4 regions of the Streptomyces sp. NPDC057743 genome follow, and region 1 is predicted to be linked to each of the others. Evidence: riboswitches for the same ligand, from Rfam matches in the RefSeq annotation. Region 1 holds a riboswitch; each other region holds the start of a gene.
The links. A riboswitch is a leader RNA that binds a small molecule or an ion and turns the genes downstream of it on or off. The one in region 1 is predicted to bind cyclic di-AMP.

Region 1 (4,160 bases):
AGCTGGGCGACGGTGCGGGCGCTGGCGATGGGGGCCACGACGGTGGGCTGGGCGGCGAGCCAGGCGAGCGCGACGGTGGTCGGCTCGGTGTCATGGGCCGCGGCGACGGTGTCGAGCGCGGCCAGGACGCGGCGGCCGCGGTCGGTCGCCAGATGCTCGGCGGCCGTCCCGGCGCGGGCGCTGTCCACGCTGACGCCCGGGCGGTACTTGCCCGTCAGGAAGCCGGAGGCGAGCGCGAAATACGGGACGGCGGCCAGGCCGTTGCGGGCGGCCACGTCGGCGAGTTCACCCTCGTAGGTGTCGCGGGAGACCAGGTTGTAGTGCGGCTGGAGGGCCACGTAACGGGCCACGCCCTCACGGGCGGAGAAGTCCAGCGACGCCTGGAGGCGCTGCGCGGAGATGTTGGACGCGGCGATCTCGCGGACCTTGCCGGCCTTGACGAGGTCGTCCAGGGCGGTGAGGAACTCGCCCACCTCGACGGACTCGTCGTCGAAGTGGGTGTAGTAGAGGTCGATGTGGTCCGTGCGCAGACGGGCCAGGGACTGGTCGACACCGGCCTTGATGGTGGCCGCGGACAGGCCCTTGTAGTCGGGGTGGGCGCCGACCTTGGTGGCGATCACGACCTGGTCGCGGTTGCCGCGGGCCGCGAGCCAGTTGCCGATGACGGTCTCGGACTCACCGCCCTTGTTGCCGGGCACCCAGGACGAGTACATGTCGGCGGTGTCGATGAAATTGCCACCGCCGGCAACGTAGGCGTCGAGTACGGCGAAGGACTCGGCCTCGTCGGCGGTCCAGCCGAAGACGTTGCCCCCGAGGCAGAGCCGGGAGACGGACAGCGAACCGAGCGGCTTGCGGTCGGGAACGGAGCTCTGGGCGTGTGTCGCGGTCATGCCCTGCTACAACGCAACAGCGCCTGGAATTGTTCCTCGCGCTGCGGGAGTTATTCCCCGGCCTAGGTGGGGAGTTGGTCCGCTCCCGTTGCCGGTCCAGAGAGGGTGCGCGGCTGGCCGCCCACGGGATGCGGGCGGCCGGCGCGGGCGTCAGACGGTGACCCCGCGGTCGCGCAGCCACGGCACCGGGTCGGTCGGGGCGCCGCCGTGCGGACGGACCTCCAGGTGGAGGTGCGGGGTGGTGGCGTTGCCGGTGGCGCCGACACGGCCGATCACCTCTCCCGTATGGACCCTGCCCGACGTCTTGACCATGGAGGACAGGTGGCAGAACCAGAGCTCCGTACCGTCGTCGAGCGTGACGACGATCCGGTAGCCGTACGCTCCGGCCCAGCCCGCCTGGGTGATGGTCCCGTCGTGAACCGCCTTGACCAGCGTGCCCGTTGGGGCCGCGAAGTCCTGGCCGGTGTGGTCCGCGGCCCAGCGGTCGCCGGCCTGCCCGAAGCCGGTGGCCAGGGTGTGCGAGGCAACCGGGGCGACGAAGTCCTGGGCGGCGCGGGCGGGTTGGTCGGCTTCCGGGGAGCCGGCGGAGGAGGGCTGTGCGGCCGGGGCCGCCGGGGTCGCCGGGGCCGCCGGTTCGTGGGTGGCCTGCGTTGCCTGGGAGGTCTGGGAAGTCTGGGGGACCTCCGTGGCCTGGGTGGCCTTCCCGTCCGGCTGCGGCGCCTGTGCGGCGGCCGGTGCCTCCTCCGTCTCCGCCCCCGACGCCCCCTCCGCCCTCGACGTCTCCTCCGTCCCGGACGCCTGCTCGACTCCGGACGTCTGCGGCATCTCTGACGCCTGCGGCGCGCTCTCCGCGGTCGCGGCCGTTCCCGTGGCCTCCGACCCCGTGGGGCCGCCCTGTTGGGCGTCGGCTTGAGTGTCGGTTTGGGCGTCGGTTTGGACGCCGGCCTGGGCATCGGCCGGGCGGGCACCGCCCTGCTGGAGGATGCGGTTGCGCAGCGCCTCGGCCGCGCCCGTGCCCTGCGCGGCTTCCGCGGGGGCGCCGCCGGCCCGCGTGCCATGGGCGGCGGGAGCGAAGGCGTCCGCGGTGGTGGTCGCGGCGGCGGCCACCGGGGCGTTCGGGGCATCCGCGGTGGCATCATCGGCCGTCCCACCGGGGTCGGGCATCGAGATCGGCACCGGCGGCCGGCCCTCGGCCGCGGCCACCCCGCTCGCGCCGACCGCCGCGATCACGCCGACGCCCAGGGCCGTGCCGCCGCGCGCCAGACCGACGCCGCGCTGCCTGGCCACCCGGTGCTTGCCGCGCAGCGAACGGAGGCCCTCTTCGTCGCCCCCGGCCTCGTAGAGCTCCGCCTCGCCGGCAGCCATCTCGTCACCCGTGACCCACGCGCCCTCGGCACCGCTCCCTTGGGGACCGTGCACCGGCTCACCACCGGGCAACCCGCCCTGGTCGACGCCCTCATGGGCCAGCCCTTCGGGGAGCAGCCCCTGGTGGGGCAACCCTTGCTGGGGCATCGCCTCGTAAGCGGAAGCGGCGGAAGAAGCCGAAGAAGCTGACGACGCTGACGAAGCAACGGAAGCAGCAGAAACGGGGGAAGCAGGGGAAGCGGGCGAAGCAGCGGCATCAACGACATCGCCACCCCCACCCGAAACATCCACACCAACACCACCGGAGGCAACGTGCCCGGCGGGGCCACCGAGGCCAAGGCCGAAGCCGATCGTGCCGCTGAAGTCGGCGGGGCCGCCTAGGCCATAGCCGGATGGAGCGTGGGGGGCGGGCCTGTTGGACGCCACGGGGGCGCTCTCCTTTCCTTCCTTCTCGCCTACCGGGTTAGCTGACGGGTTCGGAGCAGGAAGGTCTCCTACGAACGCCTCCTGGCGAGAAGCGCCCGATTCACCCCAAGAGGGTGGTTCCCCGGTTCCCCTCGCTCAATTCCCAGCAATTCCAGGCGGATCCGACAGGCATCCACCAAACCGGTCGATCCGGGCGGCGCGACGCGGGTCGGGGACCCGGTCGAGCAGGGCGGCGGCCGGCTCGTGCGGGACGGGTCGGGGTCGTTCTGGACGTGCGGGAAAAGCGCGTACGGGATTCGGCGTCGGCGCACGGTGCCGCCACTTGCGACGGCTGGGACGACCGCGCTCCGTTATCGGACAGTAATAGAGACGACGAGGGAAATCCAAGCGTTCCCACGAATCCACGGGGGTTCCACACGGCCCCCAAGAGGGCTCCGGCGGGAACGTTTCCCCTCAAGCCCTCCCCAATCAGGGCGAGTTGGCGCCGCCGCGTCAAACGATCTCGCGACGATTGTGCACCACTTGTTATGCAGAGGGATGCGTAACAATCACGGAGAGTGAGGGCGATAACGTCGCCCCATGGCCGTCAACGTTGCGAACACCGGAAACGTCGTCAACACCCCGCAGGAAGTGGCGGATCGGTACCGGGAGTTCTCCTGGCAACAGGCGCGCGGGCGGTCCGGGGCGCACGAGGAGTTGGCCGCCCGGATCGGCCAGGACGACGAGTTCTGCGAACTGCTCGCGGGGTCGCTGCCGGCCGGCAACAAGCAGCAGCCGAACCTGCTGCTCGCCGCGGTGCGCTATCTGGACGGCCCGCACGCGGAGTTGGGGCCGCGCGGCGCGGCGGCGTACGGGCGCTGGCGCGAGTGGACGATCCGGCACTGGGACGAGGTCCGCTCGGTGGTCCTGCAACGCGCCACCCAGGCCAACGAACCGGCCCGCTGCGCCGCACTGCTGCCGCTGCTGGCCCGTCTACCGCAGCCCCTGGCCCTCCTGGAGGTCGGAACGTCGGCCGGGCTGTGCCTGCACCCGGACCGGTACCGCTACCGCTACGTCCACGAGGGGCGCGACTCCTCGTGCGGCGCCCCGGATTCCCCGGTCACGTTCACCTGCCACACCAGCGGGCCAGCCCCCTTCGACGACGACAACGGCAACGACAACGCCCACGGCGACCCGGCGGCGTTGCCCGGCGGGCTCCTCCCCGACATCGTCTGGCGCGGCGGCATCGACCTGAACCCGCTGGACCCGGTCGGGGACGCGGACGACCTCCGCTGGCTGCGGGCCCTCGTCTGGCCCGGCGACGAGGCCCGCAGCGCGCGCCTCACGGCGGCCGTCGAGGCGGTGCGGCCCGCGCCACGCCCCGTGCTGGTCCGCGGCGACCTGGTCGACGAGCTGCCGGCGCTGGCCGCCCAGGCGCCGCCCGAGGCGACGCTGGTGGTCTTCCACAGCGCGGCGCTGAACTACCTTCCGCCCACCCGG
Region 2 (4,160 bases), on a different contig from region 1:
CCCGCTTCGACGAGCCGGACGTGCTCGACCTCACGCGGCGTGACAATCCTCATCTCGGCTACGGGCACGGCATCCACTACTGCCTCGGCGCACCGCTCGCCCGCCTCGAAGGGCAGACCGCCCTCGCCACCCTCCTGACCCGCCTACCGGACCTCCGACTTGCGGCGGAACCGGACGATTTGCGGTGGCGCGGCGGGCTCATCATGCGCGGACTGCGCACCCTGCCGGTGGAGTTCACGCCGGAGGTCGCACCGGAGGGAGCGCCGGAACCGTCCCCACCAGGCACGGCCGCATAGTTGACGAACTGTCAGGCATGTGACCATTGCGTGATCTCCGCTACACCGGCTTGTGACTGCCCGTAACCCCGGCTACCTTTCGTCCGGCGATCGAGGTCGATCGCGGGCCGCCCTCCACGGCGCCCCCGCCGACCGCGATCCGACAACTCAACCGCCGCGCGAAAGGCAACCGCATGCGTTCCGGGAACGGCCGGCATCGTCGCCCCCGACAAGCACCGGCCATCTTTGTCACGGCAGGAGTGACCGGCGCGGGGCTGGCCCTGCCCCTGCTCAGCGCCGGTGGCGCACAGGCCGCCGACGCGGCGACCTGGGACCGCGTCGCGCAGTGCGAGAGCGGCGGAATGTGGAGCTCCGCCACCGGCAACGGTTTCTACGGCGGCCTCCAGCTCACCCAGGAGATGTGGGACCACTACGGCGGTTCCGCCTACGCCTCCCGCCCCGACCTCGCCAGCCGCGCCCAGCAGATAGCCGTGGCCCAGGCGATCCTCGACGACCGCGGCCCGGACGCCTTCCCGAGCTGCGCGGTGGACGCCGGGCTGACGAAGGGCGGCCGCAAGCCGGGCGTCGACCCGGGCAGCACCAGCCGCCCCACCCCGCGCCCCACGCACGACCCCTCGGCCGACGACCCGGCCACCGGCGACCCGTCCGGCACGTCGGGCGACGCGGACCGCGCGGGTCCGGGCGCCACGACGCCCGCCCCGTCCGGCAGCGACGCCGACCCCGGGGCGGACTCCGACTCCGGTACCCCGGGCGCCCCTTCGGCGAGCCAGGACCCGACGGACCCCACGGGCACCACGGGCCCCACAAGCCCGACGGACTCCGCGTCGCCGTCCGGATCGCCGTCGGGTTCCCCGTCGGCCACCCCGTCCCCCTCGTCGCCCGGGAAGCCGACCGGGGGCCCGACCGGGGAGCCGTCGGGGTCGCCGTCCGGGCCGCCCGCCACGTCGCCGTCCGGCACCCCCTCCACCGATCCCTCGGACGCGACCCCGTCTCCCTCCTCGCCCCCGTCCGACCCCGGTACGCCCCCCGCCGCCGGCAAGCACCGCGGTGCGCCCGGCGACGGCTCGGGCTCCGGAGACGAGCGGGACGGCGGCAGCGGCCGGCACGCCTCGCGCGGTGGGGCGGCGCACCGCACGCCCCCGGCGGGCGCCGACGACTACCGCGTACGCCCGGGTGACAACCTGTCAGCCATCGCCGAGCGCCATGACCTGCCGGGCGGCTGGCCCGCGCTCTACGACCGCAACCGCGGCGTCATCGGCTCCGATGCGGACCTCATCCTTCCTGGTCAACTGCTCGATCTCGGGCGGGCGCAGGGGTAGTTACCGCCGGTTCGGGGCGGTTTCGTAAAAGTGAGATATGGCTCTCGTTGCGGGGGATGGGGCGGGTCCCGCCCCCCGTTTCGATACCGGGGTCCACCTGCGGAAATGTCCGCCCTGATGATCAAAAACGGTCAACTTGGTTCAGAAGATGGGGTTTGAACACCAACAGGGTTTTGCTTACGGTCAGGACCGCTCGCCAAAGCGGGCCCTTCGATCGCACGCCGAATCCTGCCGGCGGTCGGAGGACGACGACGCGCAAGCGCCGAAGGCAGGAGCGGGGGACCCAAGGTAAGTGCCGGCCCCACCCGTGAAAGCGGGTCAACCGGCTTGGGGTGAAGTCGCGTGTGCAGCACACGCGGCCGGGCAGCTCACACGGCCCGAACCCGACAGCTCACCTCGTAGGCGTCGGTGAGGAAACGAACGCACGATGCTGATCAACAAGGGCAAGCACCGCCGCAGCTCCAAGGCCGTCCGCGTCGCCACCCTGGCCGGTGTCGCCGGCGCCGCCGTCGCCGTCCCGCTGATGGGCGCCACCTCCGCTTCCGCCGCCTCGGTCGCCACCTGGGACAAGGTCGCCCAGTGCGAGTCCGGTGGCAACTGGTCGATCAACACCGGTAACGGCTACTACGGTGGCCTGCAGTTCTCCAACTCCAGCTGGGCCGCCGCCGGTGGTACCCAGTACGCGGCCCGCGCCGACCTGGCCACCAAGGCCCAGCAGATCGCCGCCGCCGAGAAGCTGCTCGCCATCCAGGGCCCGGGTGCCTGGTCCTGCGCCGGCGCCGGCAACCTGACCGCCGGTGGCCCGGCCGCCAACGTCGACACCTCCGGTGGCGCCACGGTCAAGAAGAGCCAGGGCACCTCCGAGACTCGCAAGCAGACCGAGGGCACCACCAAGAAGAAGTCCGCCCCGGTCCGCGAGAAGGTCGAGAAGGCCCAGCCGGCCCCGCAGCAGTCGCACCGCTCCGGTGACACCTACACCGTGAAGTCGGGCGACACCCTCGCCAAGATCGCCAAGGCGCACGGCACCAACTGGAAGGCGCTCTACGCCGCCAACAAGTCCGTCGTCGGCGGCAACCCCAACCTGATCTTCCCGGGCCAGAAGCTCAGCATCTGAGCCGCCCGCGAAAGCTGCCCCGCCCCGGCGCGTACCCCCGAGCGCGCCGCGGCGGGGCTTCTTATGTCCAAGCGCCCCTGCGCCGTGCCGCACCGCGCCCGAGCCCCCCCGCTGACGTGCACCGTTTCCGAGGCCATCAGACGGCCCGGCGCGGCGTTACCCGCATAGCGAACAACGCCCGGAAACCTCCCATGAACTGGGAGTTTGGCCTGCTTGTTGGGTTTTTTCGTCCCACGGAGCGGGCCACGGGCAAGCGGACACGTCCGGGGCCGTTAGGCTCATGGCGAGAACTCCAGACACCCCCGAAGGAGACAACGTGCCGTCCATCGACGTCGTCGTAGCCCGCGAAATTCTCGACTCGCGAGGTAATCCCACGGTCGAGGTCGAGGTCGGCCTCGACGACGGCAGCACCGGCCGTGCCGCCGTCCCGTCCGGCGCCTCGACCGGCGCCTTCGAGGCCGTCGAGCTGCGGGACGGTGACCCCAACCGCTACCTCGGCAAGGGCGTCGAGAAGGCCGTCCTCGCGGTCATCGAGCAGATCGGCCCGGAGCTCGTCGGCTACGACGCGACCGAGCAGCGGCTGATCGACCAGGCGATGTTCGACCTGGACGCCACCGACAACAAGGGCTCGCTGGGCGCCAACGCCATCCTCGGCGTCTCCCTGGCCGTCGCGCACGCCGCCTCCGAGGCCAGCGACCTGCCGCTGTTCCGCTACCTCGGTGGCCCGAACGCGCACGTCCTGCCGGTGCCGATGATGAACATCCTCAACGGTGGCTCGCACGCCGACTCCAACGTGGACATCCAGGAGTTCATGATCGCGCCGATCGGCGCGGAGTCCTTCTCCGAGGCGCTGCGTTGGGGCGCCGAGGTCTACCACACCCTCAAGAAGGTCCTGAAGCGCAAGGGCCTGGCCACCGGTCTGGGCGACGAGGGCGGCTTCGCCCCGAACCTCGGCTCCAACCGCGAGGCCCTGGACCTCATCCTGGAGGCCATCAAGGAGGCCGGCTACGCCCCCGGCCAGGACATCGCGCTGGCCCTGGACGTCGCCGCCTCCGAGTTCTACAAGGACGGCAAGTACCAGTTCGAGGGCAAGGAGCGCTCGGCCGCTGAGATGACCGAGTACTACGAGGAGCTCGTCTCCGCGTACCCGCTCGTCTCCATCGAGGACCCGCTGTTCGAGGACGACTGGGCCGGCTGGAAGGTCATCACCGACAAGCTCGGCACCAAGGTCCAGCTCGTGGGTGACGACCTGTTCGTCACCAACCCCGAGCGCCTGGCCCGCGGCATCGAGGAGGGCTCCGCCAACGCCCTCCTGGTGAAGGTCAACCAGATCGGTTCGCTGACCGAGACCCTGGACGCCGTCGAGCTGGCCCAGCGCAACGGCTTCAAGTGCATGATGTCGCACCGCTCCGGCGAGACCGAGGACGTCAC
Region 3 (4,160 bases), on a different contig from region 1:
CGTTGGCGGAGCGGGCGGCCATGCCGTACGCCTCGTCGACCCGGCGCAGCGCCTGCGGGAAGGTGATCTTCTCGCGCTGGGCGAGGGCCTCGATCATCGCCTCGGCACGGTCGCCGATGCCGCGCTTGGGGACGTTGAGGATCCGGCGGAGCGGGACGGCGTCCTCGGGGTTGGCGAGCACCCGGAGGTAGGCGAGGATGTCGCGGACCTCCTTGCGCTCGTAGAAGCGCACGCCGCCAACGACCTTGTAGGGCAGCCCGACCCGGATGAAGATCTCTTCGAAGACGCGGGACTGGGCGTTGGTGCGGTAGAAGATCGCCACGTCGCCGGCCTTGGCGTCGCCGGCGTCGGTGAGCCGGTCGATCTCGTCGGCGACGAACTGGGCCTCGTCGTGCTCGGTGTCGGCGACATAGCCGGTGATCTTGGGGCCGGCGCCGGCGTCCGTCCAGAGGTTCTTGGGGCGGCGGTTCTCGTTGCGCTCGATGACGGCGTTGGCGGCCGAGAGGATCGTCTGCGAGGAGCGGTAGTTCTGCTCCAGCAGGATCGTGGTGGCGTTCGGATAGTCCTCCTCGAACTGGAGGATGTTGCGGATCGTGGCGCCGCGGAAGGCGTAGATGGACTGGTCGGCGTCGCCGACCACGCACAGCTCGGCGGCGGGGATCTCGACCGTGCCCGGGCCCACCAGCTCGCGGACGAGGGTGTACTGGGCGTGGTTGGTGTCCTGGTACTCGTCGACGAGGACGTGGCGGAAGCGGCGGCGGTAGTGCTCGGCGACGTCGGGGAACGCCTGGAGCAGGTGGACCGTCGTCATGATGATGTCGTCGAAGTCCAGGGCGTTGGCCTCGCGCAGCCGCGCCTGGTACATCGCGTACGCCTCGGCGAGGGTCTTCTCGAACCCGTCGGCCGCCGTCCCGGCGAAGGTCTCCTCGTCGATGAGCTCGTTCTTGAGGTTGGAGATCTTCGCGCTGAAGGACTTGGGCGGGAAGCGCTTGGGGTCCAGATCCAGATCGCGGCAGACCAGGGCCATCAGGCGCTTGGAGTCGGCCGCGTCGTAGATCGAGAAGGACGAGGTGAAGCCGAGCCGCTTGGACTCCCGGCGCAGTATCCGCACGCAGGCGCTGTGGAAGGTGGAGACCCACATGGCGTTGGCCCGCGGGCCGACCAGGTCCTCGACGCGCTCCTTCATCTCGCCCGCGGCCTTGTTGGTGAAGGTGATCGCGAGGATCTGGCCGGGGTGGACGTGGCGCTCGGCGAGCAGGTGGGCGATGCGGTGGGTGAGCACCCGGGTCTTGCCGGAGCCGGCGCCGGCGACGATCAGCAGCGGGCTGCCGCTGTGCACCACGGCGGCCTTCTGCTGGTCGTTGAGGCCCTCCAGGAGCGCCGCCGGGTCGATGGCGGGGCGGGCGGCGCCGTCGCGGTAGTACGGCTCCCTGGGCGCGGGCGCGTCGAACTTCCCGCCGAAGAGGTCGGCGGGGATCTCCTCCGGGGCCGGGCCGTGCTCGTCCTCGGGCGGCGGCGGGGGCTCCTCGTCCGCGGGGCCGAGGTCCGCCAGGAAGCTGTCGTCAAAGAGGCTGCTCATCGCCCACCGAGTCTAGGCCGCCGCACTGACAACCGGTCCCGAAGTGACGGATTGCCCGGTACCGCCCCGGTCGGGGCGTCATCTGCGCGGCCGGGGACGCCTCGTGGGCCCTCCGCATTCAGGTCACGAAAAGGTTTCGGGCATATCGAACACCTGCCTTCACAGAAGCCACACGAGTTGGCTACGGTCTCGCTCAAGGCAGCCCGCCGTCCCCGCGGACGACAGCGTCCGCACGGGCCGCCTCCGCCGAGTCCGGCCTGCCGCGAGGCATCCGGAGCCGGGGACCCACAAGCACCACCGGGGTGAATCGACCGGGGCGACCGTTGCCAGGCGGACGCACCGGCCGTAGGGCAAGCCTTCCGTCAGCAGACCGCCCGAACCCGACAGCTAACCCGGTAGGCGGTCCACGGAAGGAGTCGCCGGCCTTGGCGTCCCATCGCAAGCCGCGCACCCCCATACTTGCCACGCCCGGCGGCCGTCGTACGGCCACCGGGCTGACCACGGCCGCACTGGCCTCGGTCACCCTGCTCTCGCAGACCGCGAACGCCGCCCCCAAGGCGCCCCAGCCGACCGTCGAAGAGGTCAAGCAGCAGGTCGACGACCTGTACCAGCAGGCCGAGGTCGCCACCCAGAAGTACAACGCCGCCAAGGAGAAGGCCGACGGCGAGCAGCGCACGGTGAACCGCCTGATCGACGAGGCGGCCCGGCGCGCGGAGAAGATGAACGAGTCCCGGCGGCGGCTGGGTTCGTTCGCCTCGGCGCAGTACCAGAGCGGCGGGATCAACCCGACCGCCCAACTGATGCTCGCCAAGGACCCGCAGCAGTTCGTCGACCGCAACCACCTGATGCAGCAGCTGACCGGTCGGCAGAAGCAGGTGGTCACCGACTATCAGGAGCAGGCCGCGGTGGCCGCCCGCCAACGGGCCGAGGCCACGCAGAGCCTTACCGACCTCCAGCACGCGCAGACGTCCCTGAAGGAGACCAAGCGCAACGTCCAGGCCAAGCTGGCCGAGGCGCGGCAGCTGCTCTCCCGGCTGACCGCGCAGGAGAAGGCGCGGCTGGCCGAACTGGAGCGTCAGAAGGAGGCCGCGGCCGAGCGCAAGGCCGAGGAGCAGGCCCGCAAGGAGGCCGAGAAGCGGCGGCAGCATCCCGGCGGTTCCGACCAGAACACCGGCGGCGGCAGCTCGTCCGGCGGCGGCTCCTCGGACAGCGGCTCGTACGGGACCAAGGCCCAGAAGGCGCTCGCCTTCGCCCGCTCCCAGATGGGCAAGCCCTACGTCTGGGGCGCCACCGGGCCCAACTCCTACGACTGCTCGGGCCTGACGCAGGCCGCGTGGAAGGCGGCCGGGGTCGATCTGCCGCGCACGACCTGGGACCAGGTCAAGACCGGCACCCGGATCTCCACCGAGAATCTCCAACCCGGTGACCTGGTGTTCTTCTACAACGACATCAGCCACGTCGGGATGTACATCGGCGGCGGCAAGATGATCCACGCCCCGCACCCGGGTGCCAACGTCCGGGTGGAGTCGATCTACTACATGCCGATCTACGGGAGCGTCCGGCCAGGCTAGCCGGCACACGGGCGCGCGCTCCGCGCCCCGCTGATCCACCCCCCACATGCCACCGCGCGGCCATCCGCCGGCTCCGGAGTACGGAGCGGGATGACCGCGCGGTGTGCCGTTTCGGCACGGCGGTGCGGCGCCGGGGCCGGGCCGCCGGCTCTCTGCCGGGCGGGCCGCCGGGGCGCCGGGCGGGCTCAGGTCCAGAGCACCGCGATGAAGATGTTGAGCATGGTGAGGCCGCCGACCGCGCCGAACACCGGCTTGGCGATCTTCTCCTCGTCCCGCTTGACGTAGACCAGCGCCAGGATCACCACCAGGACGGCCAACTTGATGCCGAACTTGATGTTGTTGAGCGAGGCGCCCTGCATCTGGTTCAGGCCGACCAGCACGATGCCGGTGACCAGCATCGTCAGCGCGCCGTGCAGCATGGCCGGCACGAAGCGGGCGGTGCCCGCGCTCATCGCCTTCATCTGGGTCAGGAACCCGCCGAGGAGGGAGGCGATGCCGATGATGTGCAGGGCGACGAAGACATTGATTACTACGTCCATAGTGCTGGATCGTATCCGCCCCATAGCACGTCCTTTCCGGCAGGGCGTCCGCGATGCCCGCTTCGGTCAGGGCCCGCCGGCCCCGGCTCGCCCCCGGCCGCCCGGGCGGTCATCCCCGCACCATGAGCGGTCGGATAACGGCAATGCCGGGCAAGGGGGTTCGCCGCCGTGACCCCGGGCCTAGCTTCCTCCTGCACGCGACCGGGCCCGCACTCTCCGGTCGCCCCGCCCCGCAGGGAAGGAAGTGACGGCCGCCATGGCCTCGCACCACACGACCGCCGAGCGACCGCAGCTCGCACCGCCGCCGGCCCGGGCCCGCGCCGCCCGTGCCGCCCACCCGGGGCTGCTGATCGCCGCGGACCCGCAGCGCTGCCTGGACGGCGCCACGGTGCTGGAGCGCACGGGTAGCCACCAGGCCACCGCGGTGGCCGGCTGGGCCCGCCGCCTGGGCAGCATCCGCCGGCTCGGCAC
Region 4 (4,160 bases), on a different contig from region 1:
ACGCGGCGCTGGCCGACACCCTGGGCGCCTGGAAGGGTTCCCCCGCGCAGCCGTCGAAGCCCTCGCCGGTCGTCGCCGACGACACCGGTCGCGTGGTGATCGTCGACCGTCCCGGTGCCGTTCAGACCCAGCTGCTCATCGGACGGGTCGGCGCCGACCGGCACGACCAGGTGTGGCCCGCCCAGGTGCTCGGCACGTACTGCCTGGGTGGCACCCTCACGTCCCGTCTGGACCGGGTGCTGCGCGAGGAGAAGGGCTACACCTACGGGGTGCGCGCCTTCGGCCAGGTCCTGCGTTCCTCCGCCCCGTCGTCCCCGGAGGGCGCCACCGGCGCCGCCCTGCTCGCCATCAGCGGGTCGGTGGACACCGCCTCCACCGGGCCGGCCCTGAAGGACCTGTGGACGGTGCTGCGCACCCTCGCGGCCGAGGGGCTGACCGACGCCGAGCGCGACGTCGCCGTGCAGAACCTCGTCGGCGTGGCCCCGCTCAAGTACGAGACCGCCGCTGCGGTTGCGGGGACCCTGGCCGACCAGGTGGAGCAGCAGCTCCCGGACGACTACCAGGCGCAGTTGTACGTCCGGCTTGCGGAGACCGGCACGGTCGAGGCGACCGCGGCGGTCGTCAACGCCTTCCCCGCGGACCGGCTGGTGACGGTCCTGGTGGGCGACGCGGCGCAGATCGCCGAGCCCGTCAAGGCGTTGGGCATCGGCGAGGTGACGGTCGTCAGCGGCTGACCTCGGCTGCATGACGGCACGTCACCCGACGTCCCGTCACTTATCGACAAAGCGGCTCCCGTGGCAGTGACTTGCCACGGGAGCCGCTGCGTGTGCACGGCGTTTTCCGCCCGCCCAACTGGTGAGCGTTGCTCCGTCACCTCTACGGGGCCGCGCCCGCAACCGGGCGGTGCCGTCTGCCCGGTTGCGTCGGTTGCCCGATTCGAGTGTGGCGTGCCGCACAAAACTCCAGTTCTGTTTGCCGATTGAAAGTTGCCCCGTTTAGCGTCGGTCCGGCTGTTCGTCACAACTCCGCCACAACAGTGGCACCGAGCAGTCATCGCCGAGTCCCCGTACGGCGCGAGCCAGGGGAGCCGGGGACCCACATGTCCCTTGGGGTGAATCGGACTCCTCTCCGGAGGAGCCCGTAGGAGACCTTCCTGCTCCGAACCCGTCAGCTAACCCGGTAGGCGAGAGGGAAGGAAAGGACCAGCCCGTACATGGCGTTCACCCGTGCCACCGGGAAGCACCGCCGTGCGAGCCGCACCGCTCGCACGACCCGCAACCTCGCCGGCATAGCCACCCTCGCGGCCTCCGGAGTCGTCGCCTCCGTAGCGTCGCCCGCGCTGGCCGCCACGGGCGAGCCGACCCACGACACCGGCCTCCAGCACGCCGTCGAGCTCGGTGACGAACTCGCCGTCCGGATCGAGGCCCAGGCGGACACGCAGCAGGCGGCTGCCGAGGCCGCCGAGGCCAGGGCGAAGGCCGAGGTCGAGGCCAAGCGGCTGGCCGAGATGGCGAAGAAGAAGGCCGACGAGGAGCGCGCGGCTAAGGTACGCGCCGCCCGCGAGGCCGAGCGCAAGCGCCTCAACACCTTCGTTGCTCCGGTGGCCGATTCCTACGTCTCCACCGCGTACAAGGCGTCCAGCGGCCTGTGGTCCTCGGGCAGCCACACCGGCATCGACTTCCACGCCGCCTACGGGACGCAGGTCCACGCCGTGGGCGCCGGCACCGTCGTCGAGGCCGGCTGGGGCGGCGCGTACGGCAACAACATCGTGATCCGGATGAACGACGGTACGTACACCCAGTACGGCCACCTCTCGTCGATCGGGGTGAGCGTCGGGCAGTCCGTCACCCCGGGGCAGCAGATCGCCCTCTCCGGCAACACCGGCAACACCACCGGCCCGCACCTCCACTTCGAGGCCCGGACCGGCCCTAACTACGGCTCGGACATCGACCCGATCGCTTACCTGCGCGCGCACGGCGTCAGCGTCTGACCTTCCCCGACCTCTCCGCCGCAGCACCGTCCCCCTGGAGCCCCGGCCCGCCACCCTGGTGGGCCGGGGCTCCGTCGTTTCCGTAGGGCCACCGCCGGTCCGTCCGCCAGCTTCCCGGACCGCACCGTCCGAAAAGCGCCGTTGAATTCGCGACATTCCACGGGAGAATCCATCCGTGTCGAATAGAGTCGAGGAATGTCGCCGAGCGGTGACATCTTTCGGGGATTACGGCGGAGGCACGGACGATGCGAAGCCACATTTCCGCGCACGCGGTGTGCACGGCGATTCGGGACGATATCGTCTCCGGTCTGCTCGCGCCGGGGAGCCGGCTGATCGAGGACATTCTCGCCGCGCGGTACGGCGTCTCCCGGGTCCCGGTGAGGGAAGCGCTGCGCACCCTCCAGTCCGAAGGTTTCGTCACCTCCCGCCACCACGCGGGCGCCTGCGTCGCCGAGCTCACCGAGCAGGAGGCCGCCGACCTCCTCGACATGCGCGCCCTCATGGAGCCGCTGGGCGCAGCCCGCGCCGCCGCCCGCCGCACCACCGCTCACCTCAAGGTGCTGCGCGGCCTGGTGCGACTCGGTCGCGAACGGGCCCGCCACGGTCACCCCAACGACCTGCGCCAGCTGGACGGTTGGTTCCACGAGACGCTCGCCCAGGCGGCCGGCAGCCCCAGTCTCACGGCGCTCCTCACCCAGCTGCGACGCAAGATCGAGTGGACCTATGTCATCGAGCCGCCCACCCGCGTCACCGATGCGTGGGACGAACACGGCGCCGTACTTGACGCCGTCGCCCGTGGGGACGCGGAACGGGCGCGCACCCTCATGGCGGCGCACATCGAACGCTCGCTCCCGGTGTACCGACTGCGCCGCCACGCTTCCGATGTGAGCGAGGCGAAACGACCCGTCAACACGGCACGCGCCCGCGCTTAACAATCGCCCCGTATACAAAGGGGGGAGGCGTCGGGGAATGCGAGTGTTGGGGGAGAAGGCGGGGCGGGGGTGCTCGGCGTGCGTTTCTGATGCCGCTTGCCGAAATGCCCCCCTGTGAATGGGGAGAATGGGAATCTCGTATTAGGGGTGCCGGCCAGAGGTCGCGAATGAGGGTGGCGGCTGGTGGACCCTATCGCCGTCCGGAATCGCTCCCGGACGGCCATGCGAATTTCTGAGGCTTCCGATTGGCCGACGAAGAATCCGCAACGTGCCTTTGTCGCCCACGGTTCAACGCATTGCCCGACGCCCTCAAATCGCCCGACGCCCTCAAGTAATGGCGAGTGCTTGCCTCCACGCACACGCGAACGACCCCGCCGCGGCAGCCGGTTGTGTGTACCGGTTGCCACGGCGGGGCCGTGTCGACTGGCGTCCGAAGTCCTGGGCGGGGTGCGTGGCCCCCCGCTGGTACTCGGGGGCTCAGACGGTCTCGGGGAGCTCCTCAAGGCCCTCGGCGACCAGCTTCGCCAGGCGGTCGAGCGCGGCCTCGGCGCCCTCGGCCTCGGAAGCCAGCACGATCTCCTCGCCACCCTGGGCGCCCAGGCCCAGGACCGCCAGCATGGAGGCGGCGTTCACCGGGTTGCCGTCGGCCTTGGAGATCGTTATCGGGACACCGGAGGCGGTGGCCGCTCGGACGAAGATCGACGCGGGGCGGGCGTGCAGCCCCTCGGCCCAACCGACATTGACGCGGCGCTCAGCCATGGTGTTGCCCTTCAAAGTCGTGACTGTTGTCTAGACCATTCTCGCACGCTGCCGGGGGTGGTCCGGCAGCCTGTCGCCCCGGCTTCCCGTCGGGCTGCCGGCCCTTCTTTCAGGCCGTCGGGTCCGCGCGATGAGACCGGGAAGAACGAGAGTACGCATGCCGAGCCGGTTGTCAGTGGCCCGCCGTACGCTGTCCGCATGCAGACGCCGCCGGATCATGCCTACCCGACCCACTGGGAAGCCGACGTGGTGCTGCGTGACGGCGGGACGGCGCGCATCCGGCCCATCACGCCCGACGACGCCGAGCGGCTGGTCTCCTTCTACGAGCAGGTGTCGGACGAGTCGAAGTACTACCGCTTCTTCGCGCCGTACCCGCGCCTGTCCGACCGCGACGTCCACCGGTTCACCCACCACGACTATGTCGACCGGGTCGGCCTGGCCGCCACCGTGGGCGGCGAGTTCATCGCCACCGTCCGCTA

Region 2: another riboswitch for cyclic di-AMP. It lies ahead of ACFVFQ_RS11335 (transglycosylase family protein); the one in region 1 lies ahead of ACFVFQ_RS27140 (peptidoglycan DD-metalloendopeptidase family protein).
Region 3: another riboswitch for cyclic di-AMP. It lies ahead of ACFVFQ_RS30440 (NlpC/P60 family protein); the one in region 1 lies ahead of ACFVFQ_RS27140 (peptidoglycan DD-metalloendopeptidase family protein).
Region 4: another riboswitch for cyclic di-AMP. It lies ahead of ACFVFQ_RS12805 (M23 family metallopeptidase); the one in region 1 lies ahead of ACFVFQ_RS27140 (peptidoglycan DD-metalloendopeptidase family protein).

Annotation. Positions count from the first base shown of each region.
Region 1 is NZ_JBHVJX010000026.1:85,058-89,217, reverse strand. Features, by position in the region: gene ACFVFQ_RS27145 (aldo/keto reductase) at 1-890, opposite strand, end outside; gene ACFVFQ_RS27140 (peptidoglycan DD-metalloendopeptidase family protein) at 1,041-2,402, opposite strand; cyclic di-AMP (ydaO/yuaA leader) riboswitch at 2,693-2,849, opposite strand; gene ACFVFQ_RS27135 (DUF2332 domain-containing protein) at 3,261-4,160, shown strand, end outside.
Region 2 is NZ_JBHVJX010000008.1:61,051-65,210, reverse strand. Features, by position in the region: gene ACFVFQ_RS11345 (cytochrome P450) at 1-296, shown strand, start outside; gene ACFVFQ_RS11340 (transglycosylase family protein) at 536-1,615, shown strand; cyclic di-AMP (ydaO/yuaA leader) riboswitch at 1,866-2,035, shown strand; gene ACFVFQ_RS11335 (transglycosylase family protein) at 2,043-2,729, shown strand; gene eno (phosphopyruvate hydratase) at 3,046-4,160, shown strand, end outside.
Region 3 is NZ_JBHVJX010000034.1:41,048-45,207, reverse strand. Features, by position in the region: gene pcrA (DNA helicase PcrA) at 1-1,579, opposite strand, end outside; cyclic di-AMP (ydaO/yuaA leader) riboswitch at 1,814-1,997, shown strand; gene ACFVFQ_RS30440 (NlpC/P60 family protein) at 2,005-3,150, shown strand; gene ACFVFQ_RS30435 (hypothetical protein) at 3,336-3,689, opposite strand; gene ACFVFQ_RS30430 (C40 family peptidase) at 3,946-4,160, shown strand, end outside.
Region 4 is NZ_JBHVJX010000009.1:136,573-140,732, reverse strand. Features, by position in the region: gene ACFVFQ_RS12810 (M16 family metallopeptidase) at 1-734, shown strand, start outside; cyclic di-AMP (ydaO/yuaA leader) riboswitch at 1,045-1,201, shown strand; gene ACFVFQ_RS12805 (M23 family metallopeptidase) at 1,214-1,990, shown strand; gene ACFVFQ_RS12800 (GntR family transcriptional regulator) at 2,236-2,922, shown strand; gene ACFVFQ_RS12795 (HPr family phosphocarrier protein) at 3,400-3,681, opposite strand; gene ACFVFQ_RS12790 (GNAT family N-acetyltransferase) at 3,880-4,160, shown strand, end outside.